Regions from separate parts of the Arthrobacter sp. YAF16 genome, predicted to be linked through region 3. Evidence: riboswitches for the same ligand, from Rfam matches in the RefSeq annotation. Region 3 holds a riboswitch; each other region holds the start of a gene.

What was found. A riboswitch is a leader RNA that binds a small molecule or an ion and turns the genes downstream of it on or off. The one in region 3 is predicted to bind thiamine pyrophosphate.
Region 1: another riboswitch for thiamine pyrophosphate. It lies ahead of AB4Y91_RS00185 (ECF transporter S component); the one in region 3 lies ahead of thiO (glycine oxidase ThiO).
Region 2: another riboswitch for thiamine pyrophosphate. It lies ahead of thiC (phosphomethylpyrimidine synthase ThiC); the one in region 3 lies ahead of thiO (glycine oxidase ThiO).
Region 4: another riboswitch for thiamine pyrophosphate. It lies ahead of AB4Y91_RS06090 (bifunctional hydroxymethylpyrimidine kinase/phosphomethylpyrimidine kinase); the one in region 3 lies ahead of thiO (glycine oxidase ThiO).

The regions. Positions count from the first base shown of each region.
Region 1 covers NZ_JBFRDC010000001.1:40,219-45,262, forward strand. The annotation lists gene mnhG (monovalent cation/H(+) antiporter subunit G) at 1-42, shown strand, start outside; gene AB4Y91_RS00175 (DUF4235 domain-containing protein) at 64-327, opposite strand; gene AB4Y91_RS00180 (heme-degrading domain-containing protein) at 364-909, opposite strand; TPP riboswitch at 1,056-1,199, shown strand; gene AB4Y91_RS00185 (ECF transporter S component) at 1,269-1,901, shown strand; gene AB4Y91_RS00190 (ABC transporter ATP-binding protein) at 1,915-3,534, shown strand; gene AB4Y91_RS00195 (energy-coupling factor transporter transmembrane component T family protein) at 3,531-4,334, shown strand; gene AB4Y91_RS00200 (UDP-N-acetylglucosamine 1-carboxyvinyltransferase) at 4,431-5,044, shown strand, end outside.
Region 2 covers NZ_JBFRDC010000001.1:1,213,003-1,218,046, forward strand. The annotation lists gene ffh (signal recognition particle protein) at 1-888, shown strand, start outside; gene AB4Y91_RS05630 (alpha/beta fold hydrolase) at 988-1,722, shown strand; gene thiC (phosphomethylpyrimidine synthase ThiC) at 1,790-3,634, opposite strand; TPP riboswitch at 3,603-3,710, opposite strand; gene AB4Y91_RS05640 (amidohydrolase family protein) at 3,805-4,905, shown strand; gene AB4Y91_RS05645 (VOC family protein) at 4,986-5,044, shown strand, end outside.
Region 3 covers NZ_JBFRDC010000001.1:787,232-792,275, forward strand. The annotation lists gene AB4Y91_RS03770 (RNB domain-containing ribonuclease) at 1-1,254, opposite strand, end outside; gene AB4Y91_RS03775 (ferritin-like fold-containing protein) at 1,295-1,966, shown strand; gene thiE (thiamine phosphate synthase) at 1,963-2,691, opposite strand; TPP riboswitch at 2,718-2,838, shown strand; gene thiO (glycine oxidase ThiO) at 2,829-4,124, shown strand; gene thiS (sulfur carrier protein ThiS) at 4,121-4,357, shown strand; gene AB4Y91_RS03795 (thiazole synthase) at 4,363-5,044, shown strand, end outside.
Region 4 covers NZ_JBFRDC010000001.1:1,300,889-1,305,932, reverse strand. The annotation lists gene rpmA (50S ribosomal protein L27) at 1-89, opposite strand, end outside; gene rplU (50S ribosomal protein L21) at 150-458, opposite strand; gene AB4Y91_RS06090 (bifunctional hydroxymethylpyrimidine kinase/phosphomethylpyrimidine kinase) at 826-2,391, opposite strand; TPP riboswitch at 2,426-2,523, opposite strand; gene AB4Y91_RS06085 (Rne/Rng family ribonuclease) at 2,661-5,044, opposite strand, start outside.

The DNA of each region.
Region 1 (5,044 bases), 750 kb from region 3:
GCGGCCGGCAAGCGCGGATTCACGGACGACGACGACGAGTAACGCCGCCGGCGGCGATATGGCTTAGACCAGGTCCTGGGTCTTGGCGAAGCGGGTGATCGCCCGCTGCGTGCCGCGGTTGGCGAGGACCTGGATGATGGCGCTGACCGAGGCCGAAATGAGGGCGAAGGTCAGGGCCTGGCGCAGGGTGGTGGGGACGTCGTCGTCGTGGCCCTTGGGCGGTTTGTTGCCGGTGGTCTTTTCCCAGACGGTGTCGACTACCTTGGTGCCGACGAAGCCGGCGAGGAGGCTGACGCCGGTGCCAAGCAGTTTGATGAAGATGTTCATACTTCGTACTCCTTGCGGGAGGAAACAGGGCTTCCCCTAGCCTAGCGTCCCCGGGCGGCCGAGGATTTCGGTCAGTGCCTCGACCACCAGCTCGTGGTCGTCCTTCTGCGGCAGCCCCGACACCGTGACGGTGCCTACCACCCCGGTTCCGCGCAGGTAGATGGGGAACGAGCCGCCGTGGGCTGCAAACTCCCGCTGGTCGAACCAGGCGTTGTCCTCGATCCTCTGACCGGCAGCACGCGCCCGCAGGCCCACCAGCAGCGACGGGACTTCATACCGCACCGCGGTGCGCTGTTTGGCCTTGATCCAGCGCTCATTGTCCGGGGTGGCGCCCTCCAGTGCGGCGTGGAAGAGGACCTGATCGCCCTTGCTGATGTCGATGGCGATCGGGTAGGAGCGCTGGCGGCCGAGTTGGACCAGGAGGAGGCCCAGGTCCAGCGCGTCGTCCTTGCTGAAGGACCGGAACTGCAGTTCGTCGATTTCGGCCAGGATGCGGCCGATGAGCGCGGCCAGGGATCCCGGCGGCTGTGGTTCCGCGGAGTCCGGGTCGTACTCGGGGGAAGGCACTGGTGCGTCGGTCATGGGACTCAGCTTCCGTTAGGTGGCCGCCGCCGCGCAAGCCCAACTGACTCGCAGTTGTTGCCGTTATGAGCCCTCAAAACGACAACGACTGCGAGTCACTTGGGAGTGCCGCCGGGTGTAAACTGAGCCAGCCCACAAGGGCGATTTAGATACGACAGGGGAGCGCCGCCGTCGGGCATCACTGGAGAAATCCAAGGTAACCGTAGGTGGGCGCTGAGAGTGCGGACAGCCGCAGACCCTCGAACCTGATCCGGTTAGTACCGGCGCAAGGGAGTCGAGTTCTCAGGGTGCCCGGCACCCGTGGCGAAGGCCGCGGTGCCGCCGGAGCACCCTCCCCTCCTGTTCCTCAGGAGGACGATATGACTGACATTTCTGCGAAGCAGACACTGACCACCGGCAAATACAGCTGGCGCGTGGTCGACATTGTGGTGGCCGCGTTGATCGCTGTTGCCGGCGGTGTGATTTTCTGGGCCTGGTCCCAGGGTTCCAACCTTGTTTCCGTCCCGCTCAACGCGGTCTACCCGCCGCTGACCGGGCTCTACGCCGGCGGCTGGATGATCCCGGCGGTGCTGGGCATGCTCGTTATCCGCAAGCCCGGGGCGGCGCTGTTCTGCGAAGCGGTGGCCGCCACCGGCGAGCTGATCATGGGCTCGCAGTACGGCACCACCGTGCTGATCTCCGGCATCCTGCAGGGCCTGGGCGCCGAACTCATCTTTGCCGCGTTCCTGTACAAGAAGTTCAACCTTCCGGTGTCCCTGCTGGCCGGTGCCGGCGCGGGCCTGTTCTGCGGCCTGAACGACTCCTTCCTGCCCTGGGGCTGGAACATCGCGTACGAAACCGGTGACAAGCTCGCCTACATCGTCTTCTGCGCCATCTCCGGAGCGGTGATTGCCGGGGGACTGTCCTGGCTCGCCACCCGCGGCCTGGCCAAGACCGGGGTGCTGGCCTCGTTCGGGTCCCGCAAGGCGGCATCGGAACCCGTCTTCTCCTGATGCCCGCACACGCATGAGGTCTGTCGACGACGTACGCCCGGCCGCGGTCAGCGCCCGCGGCTGGGGCTGGCGGCACGCCGGCCGGGCCCGGGCCGCCGTGAGCGGCCTGGACCTGGACATCCGCCCGGGCGAGCGCGTGCTGTTGCTGGGCCCGTCCGGCGCCGGCAAGTCCACGCTGTTGCACGCCCTGGCCGGTGTGCTGGGGGACAGCACTGCGGCAGCCGCGTCCGCTGCTGCTTCCGCTGATGCCGAGGACTCCGATGAGACCGGCAGCCTGCTGATCGACGGAGCCCCGCCCAGGGCCCGGCGCGGGCGGGCCGGGCTGATGCAGCAGGACCCGGAGACCCAGGTGGTGCTGTCGCGGCTCGGCGACGACGTGGCCTTCGGGGCCGAAAACCTCTCGGTCCCCCCGGCGGACATCTGGCGGCGGGTGGGGGAGGCGCTCGACGACGTCGGGCTGGGCGGCCTGCCGCTGCATCACCCGACGTCGTCGCTCTCCGGCGGCCAGAAGCAACGGCTGGCGCTCGCCGGGATCCTCGCGATGCGGCCCGGGCTGCTGCTCCTCGATGAGCCCACCGCCAACCTTGACCCGGCCGGTGTCCTGGAGGTCCGCGACGCCGTGGGACGGTGCCTGGACAAGACCGGGGCCACCCTGGTGGTGGTGGAGCACCGGGTTGCTGTCTGGAAAGACCTTGTGGACCGGATCGTCGTGCTGCAGCCCGGATCCGCCACGGACTCCGCCGTGCTGCTGGACGGGCCCCCGGACCTGGTCCTGGAGCGGGCGCGGGACATGCTCATCTCCGCCGGCGTCTGGGTGCCGGGCCATGTGCCCGCCACCCGGGCCCGCCGCGGCCGAACAGGACCGGAAGGGGACCCCGGGGCCGGCCAGCTGCTGCTGGCCGCAGAGGAACTGGCCGTGTCCCGCGAACGGCCCCGCCGCACCGGTTTGCTGCGGGGCTTCAGCACGGTAACACCCGTCCCGGTGCAGTCCGGCATCACGGCCCGGGTCCGGTCCGGCCAGGCGTTGACCGTCACCGGCCCCAACGGTGCCGGGAAGTCGACCTTCGCCCTGACCCTGGCAGGCCTGCTTTCCCCGGTCTCCGGCGCGGTGTCCGCCACCACCGAGCTGAGCGCCGGCGCAGGCATCGATCCGTACAAATGGAGGGCCCAGCAGTTGATCGCCAGGATCGGCACGGTGTTCCAGGAACCCGAGCACCAGTTCGTCACCGGCAGGGTGCTGGACGAACTGATGTTCGGTCCCCGCCAGCTGGGCCGCGGCGAAGAGCGGGTCGACGAGCTGCTGGAACGGCTCCGGCTCCGCGAACTCGTGGACGCCAACCCCTACACGCTCTCCGGCGGGGAAAAACGGCGGCTCTCCGTGGCCACCGTGCTGGCTGCCCACCCGCAGGTGCTGGTGCTGGACGAACCCACCTTCGGCCAGGACGCCAACACCTGGGCGGAACTGGCCTCCTTCCTCTCCGAGCTTCTCGACGCCGGGACCGCGGTGGTCTCGGTGACCCACGACGCGGAGTTCAGCGAGGTCCTGGGCGGCACCGAGCTGAAGCTCGGCGCACCGCAGTCGGGCGCGCCGGGACTACCCGGCAGGACGAATCCGGGGGTGGCGGCGCCATGAGGGACGCCCTGACCCTGCGCGGAAACCACGCTCTGCTGACCCGCGCCAACCCGCTGGCGAAATTCTCCGGCGTCGTGCTCATCACGGTCGCGCTGGCGCTGTCCATCGACTGGGTGTCCGCGTCCGTGGCGCTCGCCTTCGAACTGCTGCTGTTCCCGCTGGCGGGCCTGACCCTGGCCCTGCTCTGGCAGCGCGGCTGGCCGCTGATCCTCGCGGCCGCCGTGGGCGGCTGGAGCACCGCGATCCTGGCCCCGGACCATGGCAGGATACTGCTCGACGTCGGCATCTGGTCCATCAGCGAGGGCTCGCTGCAGCTCGGGCTGGGCTTCCTGCTGCGCGGCCTCGCGATCGCGCTGCCGGCGGTGCTGCTGATGAGCTGCACGGACCCGACGGACCTGGCCGACGCCCTGGCGCAGCAGGCGAAGCTGCCGCACCGCTTCGTGCTGGGCACCCTGGCCGCGATGCGGCTGGTGGGGCTCATGGCCGAGGAATGGCAGACCATCGGCATGGCCCGGCGAGCCCGCGGTGTCGGCTCACACGGAAACCCGGCGCAGCGGCTCAAGGCCACGCTGGGGCAGAGCTTCGGGTTGATGGTCCAGGCCGTCCGCCGTGCCTCCCGGCTCGCGGTGACCATGGAAGCGCGGGGCTTTGGCGGCGCGCAGCGGACCTGGGCGCGGAAGGCGACGTTCAGCCGGCTGGACGCGTGGGTGGTCCTCGGTGGCCTGCTGATCTCGGGTGCCGCCGTGGCCGCGGCCGTCGCTGCCGGGACGTGGAACATGGTGTTCCTCGGCCAGCAGTAGCGTCCGCATATCGCACGAGACGGATATTCTGTGAGCTATATTGCAGTTCCGGGGTTTTGGCCCGTCAAAATAGCTCATCCGTGATATTTATTGCATATGACTCAACAGACTGCTGAATATGTCGGCGCCGTACTCCGGGACGCCCGCGGCGAGAAGGGCTGGACCCAGGGACAGCTCGCGGCCGAGCTGGGAACCAGCCAGAGCGCCATCGCCCGGATGGAGCAGGGCAAGCAGAACCTGAGCCTGAAAATGATTGAGCGGCTCGAATCCATTTTCGGCCGCGCCATCGTCAAAGTCGGCCGGCCGCAGATGACCCACCTGCGGGTGGAGGGCGGCCGCACGCTCTCCGGCGCCGTGGATGTCAACAGCAGCAAGAACGCCGGCGTCGCGCTGCTGTGCGCGAGCCTCATCAACCGCGGCACCACCGTCCTGCGGCGGCTGGCCCGGATCGAAGAGGTCAACCGGATCGTGGAGGTCCTGACCAGCATCGGCGTCGAGTGCACCTGGCTCGACGCGAACGACCTGCAGATCCGCCGACCGGCCGTGCTGGACCTCGACTCGATGGACGTCGAGGCCGCCCGCCGCACCCGCAGCGTCATCATGCTCCTGGGCCCGTTGCTCGATGAGTCCAGCGAATACCGGCTGCCCTACGCCGGTGGCTGCGACCTTGGCACCCGCACCGTGGAGCCGCACATGCAGGCCCTGCGCCA
Region 2 (5,044 bases), 430 kb from region 3:
ATCGGCCAGGACGCCGTCAACACGGCGATGGCCTTCGATGAAGGCGTCAACTTCACCGGCATCGTGCTCTCCAAGCTCGACGGCGACGCCCGCGGCGGTGCCGCGCTGTCCGTCGCGTCGGTCACCGGGAAGCCGGTCATGTTTGCGTCCACCGGCGAAGGCCTGGACGACTTCGAGCTCTTCCACCCGGACCGGATGGCCTCGCGCATCCTCGACATGGGCGACGTGCTCACCCTGATCGAACAGGCCGAGAAGTCCTGGGACAAGGACGAAGCGGCCCGGATGGCGAAGAAGTTCGCCGACCAGGAAGACTTCACCCTCGAGGACTTCCTCGCCCAGATGCAGCAGATCCGCAACATGGGCTCGATGAAGAAAATGCTCATGATGATGCCGGGCGCGCAGAACATCCGGCAGCAGCTGGAGCAGTTCGACGAGCGTGAGATTGACCGGGTCGAGGCGGTTGTCCGGTCCATGACCCCGCACGAGCGGGTGGCCCCGAAGATCATCAACGGCTCCCGCCGCGCCCGCATCGCCCGCGGTTCCGGCGTGCACGTCTCCGAGGTCAACGGCCTGCTGGAACGCTTCGCGCAGGCACAGAAGATGATGAAGAAGATGGCCGCCGGCGGAGGTATGCCGGGGATGCCGGGGATGCCCGGCATGGGCGGCGGCGGAGCCCGCAAGGGGGCCAAGAACGCACCGAAGAAGAAGGCCCGCTCCGGCAACCCGGCCAAGGCCGCTCAGGAGCTCAAGGACGCGGAGGCACGGCGCGCCGCTGGCCCCAAGGCTGTGCCCACCGGTGCGGCCTTCGGCCAGCAGGGCGGGGAATTCGACCCGTCCCAGCTGAACCTGCCCAAGGGTTTCGACAAGTTCCTCGGCGGCAGCAAGTAGCGGAAGCCACCTTGGCGCCGGCCGCATCTCGGTGGCCAGGATGCCGGCGTGCAGGATGTCGTCGGCTTCGATGACGGACCGGTGCCATAGGCTTAGGGCATGTTCAAGCAGCGCGTAGTTTTCGTCCACGGGGCCGGCAGTTTTGGCGCCGCGGCGTGGCCGAAGCAGCACGGCATGGCGCTGAGCTACGACGCCTTGTTCCTGCGGCGGCACGGCTTTGACGCCGTCGCCGAGCCGCAGGAGACGGACTTCGCCGCCGACGCCGCAATTGTGCTGCGGGCCCTGGCCGACGACGGCCGCGGCGCTGCCGGCGGCCACGTGGTGGCCCATTCGCAGGGTGCGATCGCGGCGATGATGGCGGCCGTCGAACGCCCCGACCTGGTGCAGTCGCTGACCCTGGTGGAGCCGGCCTGCCTGTCCTTGACCGCGGAGCTCCCGGCCAGCGCTGCGCACCGGGCGCTCATGCAGCCGCTCTTCGACGTCCGGCACAGCCTCAGCGACGACGACTTCCAGCGGGAATTCGTCCGCCGTGCCTTCGCCGCCGGCGCCCCGGGAGCCATGACGCCGGAGGCCCTCCGGGCGGCGCGCCGGCTGCGGCTGCAGGCACCGCCGTGGGAAGCGCCGCTGCACATCGTTCCCGGCGTGCCCACCCTGGTCCTTACCGGTGGCTGGGAGCCGCTCTACGAGGAAATCGCCGGCTACCTGAGGGAGACGGGCGCCCTGCACCGCACCGCACCCGGAGGGCACCGGCCGCAGGACTCAAAAGAGGGCGACCGCGCCATCCGCACGTTCATCGCCGACGTCAACCGCAGCCGGCACGCCCACGCCTCGTAGGAGTGGCCGGCCGGACGCCTACCCCGCAGGGCCGGCGCCCGGCCGCGGCCTAGGGCTGTGCCTGTGCCTAGGCCTGTACCGCTGACTGTGCGCCCACGGTGGGCTCGGGCAGGTAGACCTTGCCTCCGGCCGCCAGAAATTCGTCGCTTTTCCTCCGCATTCCGTCCGCCAGCTGTGCCAAGGCTGCCCGGGAATCCGCCGAACCGTACTCGTCCCGGATGTCCTGGCTGATCCGCATGGAGCAGAACTTCGGCCCGCACATCGAACAGAAATGGGCTGTCTTAGCCGGCTCCGCCGGCAAAGTCTCGTCGTGGAATGCCTCAGCCGTCACCGGGTCCAGGGACAGCGCGAACTGGTCCCGCCAACGGAATTCAAACCGGGCCTTGGATAGGGCATCGTCGCGTTCGTGCGCTCCGGGGTGGCCCTTGGCAAGATCGGCGGCGTGGGCGGCGATCTTGTAGGTGATCACGCCGGTCTTCACGTCGTCCTTGTTGGGCAGGCCGAGGTGCTCCTTCGGCGTGACGTAGCACAGCATGGCGGTCCCGTAGCGGGCGATCTCGGTGGCGCCGATCGCCGAGGTGATGTGGTCATAGCCCGGTGCGATATCCGTGACCAGCGGCCCCAGCGTGTAGAAGGGCGCGCCCTTGCAGAGTTCCTGCTGGCGCTCCACGTTTTCCCGGACGAGGTGGAACGGCACGTGTCCCGGGCCCTCCACCATGACCTGGACATCGAAGTCCCAGGCCCGTTGCGTGAGCTCCGCCAGGGTGTCCAGTTCGGCGAACTGGGCAGCGTCGTTGGCGTCCGCCGTCGACCCCGGCCGCAGGCCGTCGCCGAGTGAGAAGGCGACGTCGTAGCGGGCGAAAATTTCGCACAACTCGTCGAAATGCGTGTAGAGAAAGTTCTCCTGGTGGTGTGCGAGGCACCACCCAGCCATGATGGAACCTCCGCGGGACACGATGCCGGTGACCCGGTTGGCGGTCAACGGGACGTACCGCAGCAGCACCCCGGCGTGGATCGTCATGTAGTCGACGCCCTGCTCGCACTGTTCGATCACCGTGTCACGGAAGATCTCCCAGGTCAGGGCGTTTGCTTCGCCGTTCACCTTCTCCAGTGCCTGATAGATCGGGACGGTGCCGATGGGGACGGGCGAGTTGCGGATGATCCATTCGCGGGTCGTATGGATGTCGTCCCCGGTCGAAAGGTCCATCACCGTGTCCGCCCCCCATTGCGTGGCCCATTGGAGCTTGTCGACCTCCTCGGCGATGGAACTGCTTACCGCGGAGTTGCCGATGTTCGCGTTGATCTTCACCAGGAACGCCTTCCCGATGATCATCGGCTCGGACTCCGGGTGGTTGATGTTGCTTGGGATGATGGCCCGGCCGGCGGCGACTTCGCCGCGGACAAGCTCGACGTCGCAGTTCTCCCGCAGCGCGACGAAACGCATCTCCGGTGTCACGATGCCGTGCCGCGCATAATGCATCTGGGTAACCGTTCGGCCTTCGACGGCGCGACGCGGCTCGGGCGGTGCGCCCCGCCATTCAGCCGAGGCGGCGCCGCGCCTGACCGCGGACTTGCCGTCGTCGAGCAGAGTGCGTTCCCGGCCGCTGTACGGCTCCGTGTCCGCGCGCCCGGCGATCCAGTCACGGCGGAAAGCGGCGAGTCCCACCACCGGGTCGCTGCCCGGGCCCGCGGTGCGGTAGACCCGGAACGGAGGATTCCCGACGCCGCCAGGGGACGGTGCCAGGGCGATTTCGGTTACCGGGACGCGGATCCCGCCGTCCTCGACGTACGCGAGGGCATGCGACTTCAGGGACTGCGTCACGGTAGCTGCTGCGGCGCTGTTCCCATTCTGGGCAGGGCTCTGCTGTGGATTTGTTGCGCTCAAAGAGATACTCACTTCCTTCGCCGGCATTACCCGGACAGGTTCAACGGTCGCAGGCTGCGTCAGCCCGATCTCAGCCCCTGCAAGGGCACCCGTGTGGTCGTAGACGAAGCTACCACAGCCCGACGGGAAGCCGTCGAGGGGCTGGGGGGCTGGGCGGGCTTGGCCCGCGGATCGCGATGCGGATTAGGCTTTAGGCCATGAGCGGCATCATCGAGTTCAGCGGCCCGGTCCTCACCGGAGCCGACCAAGAGCGGCGCGGGCTGTGGGCCGTGGACGGCCGCCTGACCTTCCGGCGCCCCGCGGCCGCGCCGGACCTGGTCCTGGACGGTTGGGTGATCCCCGGGCTGGTCGATGCGCACTGCCATATCGGGCTCGGACCCGGCGGGGATGTTCCCGAGGACGTTGCCGAGCGGCAGGCCCTGACCGATCGCGACGCCGGTACCCTGCTGGTCCGCGACGCCGGCGCCGTTCATGACACCCGCTGGATCCAGCAACGGCGCGAGCTGCCACGCATTCTCCGCGCCGGGCGGCACATCGCCAGGACGCGGCGGTACCTGCGGGGCTTCGCCGTCGAGGTGGAACCCGAGGACCTCGTGGAGGCCGTACGCAAGCAGGCCCGCGCGGGGGACGGCTGGGTCAAGCTGGTGGGGGACTGGATCGACCGCGACGCCGGCGACCTCGCTGCGAGTTTCCCGGCCCGGAGCGTCAGGGACGCGGTCCGGGCCGCCCACGACGAAGGCGCCCGCGTCACGGCGCACTGCTTCGCGGAGGACACCCTCGATGACATGCTCGACGCCGGCATCGACTGCATCGAACACGGAACCGGGCTGCTTCCCCGGCACTTGCCGCGCTTCGTCGAACAGGGTGTCCCGATTGTCCCCACCCTGATCAACATCGCCACTTTCCCGGACATCGCGGCCCAGGCCAAGGCAAAGTTCCCCCGCTACGCGGCGCACATGCTGGGGCTCTGGGAACGCCGCGCCGAACGGATCCTCGAGGCGTATGAGGCCGGGGTCGCCATCTACGCCGGGACGGACGCGGGGAGTGTGATCAAGCACGGGCGCATCGTCGACGAACTTGAGGCCCTGCACGGCGCCGGGCTCCCCGCCGGCGCCGCCCTCGACGCAGGGGCCTGGGCCGCCCGCGACTGGCTCGGAGCCGACGCGATCACAGAAGGTGCCAGTGCCGACGTCCTGGTCTGCGCCGAGGATCCGCGCGGGAATCTCGGCACCCTGCGCGAGCTCAGGGGCATCGTGCTCCGCGGCGAACTGGTACAGGGGAGCATCCCCGGCCATTAGGAATAAATTGAAGCTTCAAGTAATTTAACTCTACGAGGGTCGCCGAAGGTCGGGGGCCACAGAACCACCGGAGCGTTTCAATGACCGTAGAAGCCAGCACCCAGGATCTCCTTCCTGCCGAACTCACCATGGGCACCGT
Region 3 (5,044 bases):
CTGCCCGATGTGGTTGCTCAGCAGGGCCGCCTCCACGGTGTCCAGCGACAGCCGCTCCAGCTTGGCGGCCAGTTGGTCCGAAGCCGCCATGATGGCCGGCAGCGACGGGAGGGCTTCACGGGCCCAGCCCGGAACCTCGGCGCCATTGGACAGGGCCTCGCAGATGACCAGGACGAAGCGGTCGATCAGGCGCCGCAGCGGGGCGGTGGAGTGGGCATACGCCGCGCCGATAGCGGACTGGATGGCGTCCTCCGGGACGGCGCCGTCGAAGTGGGTGTAGCCGGCGCCGCGGAAGAGCATCCCGGCCGAGTGCACGATGGCAAGCTGGCGCGGGTCGGTGGGGTCCAGAGTGCGCAGGTATTCGCCGTAGCTGATCCGGCCGTCCCAGGGCTTGCCGAGTGCGCCGGTCTGGCGCCGGAAGTGCCGCAGCGAGCTCTCATCCGGGGCGGGCATGGTCCGCAGGATGCCGACCTTGCCCTGCAGCATGAGCTCCGCTGCGGCCATGCCGGTCATCAGCGAAATCTGGGCGTTCCAGTCCTCCACCGGCAGCGGCGGCGCCGCGACGATCCGGTAGCCGCCGTCGGGCAGCTGCTCGATCTCCTGCTCCGGCATGTTCAGGCTGGCCCCGCCGCGCAGGCGCTCCAGTTCCACCCGCTTGCTGCCGACTTCCTTGAGCAACTGCAGAACGGGGTCCGCGGTACCGCCGTCGAGTTCGGCCTGCACACCTTGGTAGCTGAGCTTGGCCCGGCTGCGGACCTGTGCCCGGCGGACCAGCACGGAGGAGACCTCGGCGGCGGCGTCGAGCTCGAACTCCCAGACGAAGGCCGCGCAGAGCTGGCCCGCCAGCAGGCTGCCGGCCGCTTCGCTGATGACCTCGGGGTGCAGGGGGATTCGGCCGTCCGGAGTGTAGAACGTCTGGCCGCGGCGCCGGGTCTCGGCGTCGAGCGCGCCGCCGGGGGCGACGAAGGACGGGACGTCGGCGATCGCGTAGAAAACCCTGTACCCGTCGCCGGCGCGGTCAATGAACAAGGCCTGGTCCAGGTCCGTCGAGGACGCCGGGTCGATGGTCACGAACTCCACGTGAGTCAAATCCAGTTCCGGCAGCTCGTGGGAGGCGACGGCCGCCTCGGCGTCCCGGAGCACGGCTTCCGGAAACGGCCCGGGCAGCTCCAGGACGGTGCGCAGTGCGTTGAGCGCCTGGGCAAGCTGGTTCTTCTGCTGGCGGACGCTCGGAGTCAGGCGATGATGAGACACGGAATCAGGTTAGCCCGATTTCCGCTACTAGTCTTGAAGCATGAGCACCTCCCCGGCCGAGCCCGCCCGCTACAACCGTTTCCTCCGGGACCTGCTCGGCGTGATGGCCTACGGGGAGCTCTCGGCCTTCGAACGGCTCTCCTCCGACGCCCGGTATTCGCCCACCCTGCACGACCGGGCGGTGCTGGGCCGCCTCGCCGTCATCGAGTTCCAGCATTTTGAACTGGTCTGCGCGAAGCTGGCGGAGATGGGTCTTGACGCGGAGGAGGCCATGCTGCCGTTCCAGCCTTCGGTGGACCACTTCCATGAGCGCACCCGCCCCGCCGACTGGCACGAGTCGCTCATGAAGGCCTACGTGATCGACACGGTCTCCGCGGACTTTTACCGGTCCATTTCGGGCTATGTCGACGCCGGGACGGCCGGGCTGATCGAACTGGTCCAGGCGGCCGGGGACGCGACGGTTGTGCTGCGGGACCGGCTCAAGGCCGCGCTCGCCGACGATCCGCGGCTGGCGTCCCGGCTGGCCCTGTGGGCTCGGCGGTTGCTCGGCGAAGCGCTTACCCAGGCCCAGCGGGTCAGCGTGGAGCACGCCTTCCTCGGCGGCCTGACCGGCACGGACGAGGACCGGGCCGGTGAACTCGCCCGCGCCCTGACCGCCGAGCTTGCCGCCGCCCATTCCCGTCGGATGTCAGAGCTGGGACTAGCCGGCTAGTTGTCCGCGGCGCCGCTGTGGACGTCGGCGTCGGCGTCCGCCCCGGCGTCGAGCGCGGCGAGCAGGGCACGCGCGGCCCCGGCAGGATCAGCGGCCTCGGTAATCGCCCGGACCACCACAATCCTTCTGGCTCCGGCGTCGACCACCTGCGCCACGTTGCCCAGGTCGATGCCGCCGATCGCGAACCACGGCACCACCCCGGCGACTTTCCCGACATCGGCGGCCTCGGCCCGGCCGATCGCCGCGGCGGCGTAGCGCACCAGGTCCAGCCCGACGGCGGCGCGGCCAGGCTTGGTGGGGGTGGCCCAGACCGGGCCCACGCAGAAGTAGTCCAGCCCGCCCCGGCCCGGGGACGCCGCGATGGCCGCATCCACCTGTTCCGGCGTGTGCGTGGACATGCCGATCACGGTGCCCTTGCCCAGGAAATCCCGGGCAGCGGCAAACGGGATGTCCTTTTGCCCAATGTGGAACACCGGCGCCCCTGCCAGTGAGGCCAGGTCGGCACGGTCGTTCACCGCCCAGAGCCGGCCGTGCCGCCGCGCCACGGAGTGCAGGACCTCCAGCAGCTCAAGCTCCTCGGCCGCCTCCAGCGACTTGTCCCGCAACTGGATGATGTCGACGCCGCCGGAAAAGGCAGCGTCAACGAAGTCCTCGAAGTCACCGCGCTCCTTCCGGGCATCGGTGCACAGGTACAGGCGGGCGGTGGTGTGGACATCCTGGCTCATGCCCCAAGCCTAGTTCCTCTAAACTGGGCGCATACCGCGGGAGCCCGCGCGGGCCGCCAGACGGCCGACGGGCTGAGAGGGCGTCAGAGCCGACCGCTTGACCTGATCCGGCTAGTACCGGCGTAGGGAAGGAACCCATGGACGTATCCGTCGCACCACCCGCCACACCACCGGGCCCATCCTCGGATTATTACGACGTCGTCGTGATCGGCGGGGGAGTGATCGGCCACGGCATCGCCTGGGAGGCCCGCCGTTCGGGCCGTACCGTCGCGCTGGTCGACGACGCCCCCGGCACCGGCGCCAGCTGGGCTGCCGCCGGCATGCTGGCGCCCGTGAGTGAACTCCACTACCAGGAGGAGGAGCTCCTTGCCCTGATGCTGGAAGCCTCAGGGCTGTGGCCGCAGTTCGCCGCCGGCCTGGCCGGCGGCAGCACTGACGGCGGCGGCACCGGATATCTCACGACGCCGACCCTCGCCGTCGGCGCGGACGCGGCCGACCGCCGGGCGCTCGCCGACCTGCGGGCCGCGCAGCAGGCCTGCGGCCTGGCCGTGGAGCCGCTGACCGTCCGTGAAGCACGCAGCCGCGAACCGTTGCTCAGCCCCGGTATCTCCTGCGCCTTCGACATCCCGGCCGACCACCAGGTGGATCCGCGCCGGCTGCTGGCCAGGATTCGGTCACTGCTGGCCACCGACAGCCGGTTCACGGCCGTGCCCCGCCGCGCGGCCGGGCTGCTCTGGCAGGGCGGCCGCGTCGCCGGCATCCGTTTCGAGGGCGGCGGAGAACTCCGCGCCGGCGAGACGGTCGTAGCCAACGGCCTGGCCGCGGCGGAACTGCAGGGCCTGCCCGGGGGACTGTCCCTGCCGCTGCGTCCGGTCTACGGGGACATCCTGCGGCTCCGGATCCCGGCACGGCTCCGGCCACTGCTGCGCTCGACCGTGCGGGGCCTGGTCCGCGGGGTTCCGGTCTACATCGTCCCGCGGGAGGACGGCACGGTCGTGATCGGCGCAACCCAGCGGGAGGATGCGCCCTCCGAGGCTGGCGCCGTCTCTGCCGGCGGCGTGTACCAGCTTCTGCGCGATGCCCAGCAGCTCGTCCCGGCCGTTGCCGAGCTGGAACTGCTCGAGGCCACGGCGCGGGCACGGCCCGGGACCCCGGACAACGCCCCGCTCCTGGGGCGCGTGGCCAGCGCCGGATCCGGACAGGACGTCGAGGGACTCATCGTTGCCACCGGGTTCTTTCGGCACGGGGTCCTGCTCACCCCGGCGGCCGCCGCCATCTGCCGGGCGCTGCTGGACGGAGAGCCGGACCGGCGCTGGGAGGGCTTCCGCCCGGACCGCTTCTCCAGCCGCCGCCCGGTTTCTCCAGCCCCCGGCTCATCCGAGCGGGACGCTTCACCCGCGGACGCTCCAGCGAAAGACAGGACGACAGCATGAATATCAGGCTCAACGGAGCGCAGCACGCCCTCGCCGACGGCGCCACAATCAGCGCCTTGGTCAGCGGGGTGACCGGCCGGACGCTGGCCGCCGACGGCCGGGCCACGGACGGCCGGAAACTGGGCGTCGCCGTCGCCCGCAACGCCGAGGTGGTGCCGCGCAGCCAGTGGCACGCGACCGCGCTCGCCGAGGGCGACGACGTCGAACTCGTTACGGCAGTACAGGGAGGATAGAAGGCATGGAAGCAACAGCAATGCAGGAAACGCAGCAGGCACGCCGGGATCTGCTGACGGTTGACGGAGTGGAACTGGGCTCCCGCCTGATCATGGGCACCGGCGGTGCGCCGAGCCTGGACGGCCTCGGAGCCGCGCTGGTGGCCTCCGGAACGGAACTCACGACGGTGGCCATGCGTCGCTACTCTCCGGCCGAGAGCGGCTCGTTGTTCCAGTTGCTGGCGGACCACAACATCCGGGTGCTGCCCAACACCGCCGGATGCTTCACCGCCCGGGACGCCGTCCTCACGGCCGAACTGGCCCGCGAAGCGCTGGAGACGGACTGGGTGAAGCTCGAGGTGATCGCGGATGAGCACACCCTGCTGCCCGACGCCTTGGAACTGGTGGAGGCAACCGAACAGCTGGTGGCGCGCGGCTTCAAGGTCTTCGCTTACACGAATGACGACCCGGTCCTGGCCCTCCGGCTGGAGAACCTCGGCGCCACGGCAGTGATGCCGCTGGGCGCCCCGATCGGCACCGGCCTGGGCATCCTGAATCCGCACAACATTGAACTCATCGTCTCCCGTGCCTCGGTGCCGGTGGTGCTCGACGCAGGAATTGGCACCGCCTCCGACGCCGCGCTCGCGATGGAACTGGGCTGCGACGCAGTGCTGCTCGCTACCGCCGTGACCCGGGCCCAGGACCCGG
Region 4 (5,044 bases), 510 kb from region 3:
ACCTGGCCGCCGAAGCGCTTGACGCCGAGGTACTGGGCGTTGGAGTCACGACCGTTGCGAGTGGAGCTCGCGCCTTTTTTATGTGCCATTAGAAATGCCTGCCTTTAAAATTCTGGGGAATCTGCTGAAAACCTGAACAGTAACGTTAGTTACTTGATACCGGTGATCTTGACCTTGGTCAGTTCCTGACGGTGACCCTGGCGCTTCTTGTAACCGGTCTTGTTCTTGAACTTCTGGATGACGATCTTCGGACCACGGAGGTCTTCGAGGATCTCAGCCGTAACCGTTACCTTGGCCAGGTCCTTGGCTGCAGACGTGACCTTGTCACCGTCCACCAGGAGCAGTGCGGGCAACTCAAAAGTGCTGCCGGCTCCACCGGGGACGCGGTTCAGGGTAACGAAGTCTCCAACGGAAACCTTCTCTTGGCGGCCGCCTGCGCGGACAATCGCGTACACCACTGGGGAACTCACTTCTCTCGACGTTTATTACTAGATTTGCGTGCGGAACCTGGGGCCCAAATGCTTGGACCGGCTCACGCTGTGCCTCAACGCCGGTGGATTCCCCGGGGGAACCCATGAGCTATCCTGCGGAAAAGTCCTGCCCGTAATACGGGTGAACTGTTCCTCAAGGTCATAACCCAAGTGTTGGCGTAAGCACCGAAGATCTAGACTACGCTAATTTTGCCTTCGGCCGCAAACGAGGCTGGTCCCGGCAGGTAGTGCGTGACGGACGCCACACCCTGCGCCCGGGGGCCAAAGTTATGGTGCCGCAGCGACTTCCGGAACCGCGCCCAACTATCCTACCGGCTGCTTCGCGTAGCGCGGCTCAGGCGTGCAGCCTCGGCGCGTCGAAGAACTCCACCTCGTAGCGGGAGGACTGCCTGAACGCCACCGCCATGGCGCTGCGTTCCGCCTCGGAGCCTCTACGGGCCGCCGCGTCCGTGTACCTGATCGCCTGCCGCGTCGCCTCCGCGAAGGCCTCGTCCGCATAGGTGCGCAGCCACTCCGCGTAGGGATGCGTTGCCGGTGCGCCGGCAGCGAGGAACTCGCGATGCAGCGTGGCGCCGACCTCCGCGTAGAGCCAGAAGCACGGCAGCGCCGCGGCCACGAGCACGCCGTAGCTGCCGGCGAGCGATGCCGCGTGCAGATGGTCCACGTACGCCTTGGTCACCGGTCCCAGCTGGGTCTCGACGGCGCGGCCGGCCAGCCAGTTCCGGTGCAGTTCGGATTCGACTTCGAGGCACTGCTGCGCCGAGCGGGACCAGAAGAGTTGTTCGGCTTCCGACGGCGCCAGGGCCGCCGCGCGGGACAGCACCCGGGAGTAGCCGTTGAGGTACAGGGCGTCCTGGCCGAGGTAGTAGGCGAACTCGGGTTCCGGCAAGGTACCGTCCGCGAGCCCCCGAATGAAGTCCAGGCCGTAGATCGCGTCCAGCCCGTCCGCCGCGTGCCCTGCCAGCAGCGTGGCGAACTCGCCCTCGGCAGGAAGCTGGGGTGCCGCAGCGTGCTGCAGGTGGTGGAAGTGGTGCACGGGGCCGTTGCCGGATCCGACCTCCAGGCGTCCGGCTTCCCGCAACGCACCCAGCAGCCACGGCTTGACCTCCCGCAGCGCTGCCTCCCAGTCCCCCGTCCGGGCCTGGACCGTGGCCAGAGCCGAGGACAGCGAGCAGCCGGTGCCGTGGCTGTTGCGGGTGTCGATCCGCTCGCCCGGCACCACCACCGTCTGCTGGCCGAGCACTCCCCCGGTGTTGACGAGCGCGTCCGGGCAACCGCCGTCGTTCTGGGCGCCGTCGCTCTGGGCTCCGCCGGCCGGCAGGTGGCCTCCCTTGACCAGAACCGTGGTGCCGGCCAGGGCCGCGAGCCGCTTGCCCTGTTCCAGCGCACTGGCCCAGTCCGCGGCGGGCGGCTCCCCCAGCAGCATGCCCAGCTCGGCCAGGTTCGGTGTGATGAGGTCCGCCAGTGGCAGGAGAGCCCGCAGCGCGGTTTCGGCCGATTCCTGGAGCAGCCGGTCGCCGCTCGTCGCCACCATCACCGGGTCCAGGACCACGACGCCGGGGCGCACCTTTTCGAGCCAGGCCCGGACGGCGTCGATCACCGAGTCGTCGCCGAGCATACCGATCTTGACGGCGTCGATGGTGATGTCGTCGCTGATGGCCTCCAGCTGGGCGGTCAGGAACGCTGCCGGCGGTACATGCACCGACCGGACGCCCTGGGTGTTCTGGGCGGTCAGGGCTGTGATGGCAGCCATCCCGTAGCCGCCGTTCGCGGCAATGCTCTTCAGGTCGGCCTGGATGCCGGCACCGCCGGAGGGGTCCGAGCCCGCGATGGCCAGCACCCGCGGAATCCGCGGCGGCGTTGAGGCCCCGCCGTCGGGCTCCGGGAAGACGGACTGCAGGAAGGCTGAGGTTCGGCTAGATGCAGGCTGGGTTGTTGAAGACAAGAGACATCCCTTCGCCGGTGCTAACCGGACAGGTTCAACGGGTCTGGATCTCAGCCGGCTCGATGCGCGGCACCCCGTGTCAGTCCCCCAGCCTAGCGTTCCTCGCCGGCAACCCCGCTAAATTTCAGCCCGTCCCCTTAACGCACTCGCGGGTTCCGTCCGGGGTCGACGTGATGTTACGTCGATCCCGGACGGAACCCGCGAGTGGTGGTGCCTGCTTGGTCCTAGAGCTCCGACGCCGGGACGCCGACGCCGAGGATGATCGGCTCGTTGGCGGCGGGCTTGGCGGCCACCTTCGCCGGCTCCGGGGCCTTGGCCTCATGGACCGAGACGGCCTCAACCGACGGAGCGGTCTCGCGCTGCTGCACGGACGTCTCGTTGGCGGCGCCCTGGGCTCGGCTGGCGCTCCGGTTCCGGCGCACCCGTCGGGGTCCGGTGGTGTCCGGGGCCTGGGCCTGGGCCGCAGGGGCCTTGCGGGCTTCCTGGCGTACCGGGGCCTGGGCCGCAGGAGCCTTGCGGGCTTCCTGGCGGGCCGGCGCCTGGGCCGCGGGGGCCTTCGCAGCTTCCTGGCGAGCCGGGGCCGGGGCCTCGGCCTCGGCGGTACGTACACTCGGCGGCTGGATCCGCGCCGTCCTGGCGCGGCCGCGGCCCCGGGTGGCGCGGGACGGCGCTGCAGCTGCAGGCGCAGCGTGCTCCGCCGCGTGCTCGGCCGTGGGAACCTCGGCTGCGGGCGACTCGGCAACCGGAGCCGCGGCGGCTGGCTTGCCGGTCTCGGCGTCGCCCAGGTGGGCGAACGCTTCGGTCAGCAGGTCCAGGGTCAGCGCGGGCTGCGGGGTTTCCTCGGCGTGCTCGACGAAGGGCAAGGCAACCTGTTCGCCGCCGAAGGTCAGCACGGCCGCGGGACGACCCGCTGCCTCCTCCGACGAAGCGAGTTCCACGGCGGCGTCGAGCGCGGCCTGGCGGGTTTCGGCGTCGGGAGCTGCTGTCGCTTCACCATCGTGCAGGTGGGCAGCGTGCGCCGCGGCGGCGATGTTGGCCAGCGCGGCGCGCGTCGCCTCTGCCTTGGCGTGGCGCTCCGCCTCGGTGGGCTCGGCGTGCACGGCGACGGGTGCGGACGGCATGGCTTCGCCGCCCTGGCCGCCCTTGCCGCGGCGACGCTTGCGCTCACTGCGTGCGGCGGGCTGGTGCTCGGTCCGCGGGACGTGGTGTTCTGCGGCGACGGTGTTGGCACGGCGGTGTTCCACGGGCTCGTCGTGGGTGACGATGCCGCGGCCGGCGCAGGCCTCGCACTGTTCGCCGAAGACTTCGAGCAGCCCGGTGCCCATCCGCTTGCGGGTCATCTGCACGAGGCCCAGCGAGGTCACCTCGGCAACCTGGTGCTTGGTCCGGTCCCGGCCTAGGCACTCCACCATGCGTCGCAGCACGAGGTCGCGGTTGGATTCCAGCACCATGTCGATGAAGTCGATCACGATGATGCCGCCGATGTCACGCAGCCTCAGCTGCCGGACGACTTCCTCGGCCGCTTCGAGGTTGTTCTTGGTGACGGTTTCCTCGAGGTTGCCGCCGCTGCCGGTGAACTTGCCGGTGTTGACGTCCACCACGGTCATGGCTTCGGTGCGGTCGATCACGAGCGAGCCGCCGGAGGGCAGGAAGACCTTGCGGTCCAGTGCTTTGTGGATCTGCTCGTCGATGCGCCACGCAGCGAAGATGTCTGTGTCCTTGGTCCACTTCTCAAGCCGGCCCACCAGGTCCGGTGCCACGTAGGTGACGTAGGCCTCGATGGTGTCCCAGGCTTCCTCGCCGGAGACGATCAGCTTGGAGAAGTCCTCGTTGAAAACGTCGCGGACCACCTTGATGGTCAGGTCAGGTTCGCCGTAGAGCAGCTCGGGGGCGAGGATCTTGGTGGACGTGGACTGGCTTTCGATGCCCTCCCACTGGGCTCGCAACCGGTTGATGTCATGCGTCAGCTCTTCTTCCGAAGCGCCCTCGGCCGCGGTGCGGACAATGACACCGGCGTCTTCCGGCAGGCGGTCCTTGAGGATCCGCTTGAGCCGGTTGCGTTCGACGTCGGGCAGCTTGCGGGAGATGCCGGTCATGGAACCGCCGGGCACGTACACCAGGTAACGGCCGGGCAGCGAGATCTGGCTGGTCAGGCGGGCACCCTTGTGGCCGACCGGGTCCTTGGTGACCTGGACGAGCACGGAGTCGCCGGACTTGAGCGCATTTTCGATCCGCCGCTGCTTGCCTTCGAGGTTGACGGCGTCCCAGTTGACTTCGCCGGCGTACAGCACGGCGTTGCGGCCGCGTCCGATATCGACGAACGCGGCTTCCATGGACGGCAGCACGTTCTGGACCTTGCCCAGGTAGACGTTGCCGATCAAGGAATCCTGCTGGGTCTTGGAGACGAAGTGCTCGGCCAGCACGCCGTCTTCCAGGACGCCGATCTGGATTCTGTCGTCGCGCTGGCGGACGATCATCTGGCGGTCCACGGATTCGCGGCGGGCCAGGAACTCGGCCTCGGTGATGACGGTGCGGCGGCGGCCGGTGTCGCGGGACTCGCGTCGGCGCTGCTTCTTGGCCTCCAGGCGGGTGGAGCCCTTGACGGAGG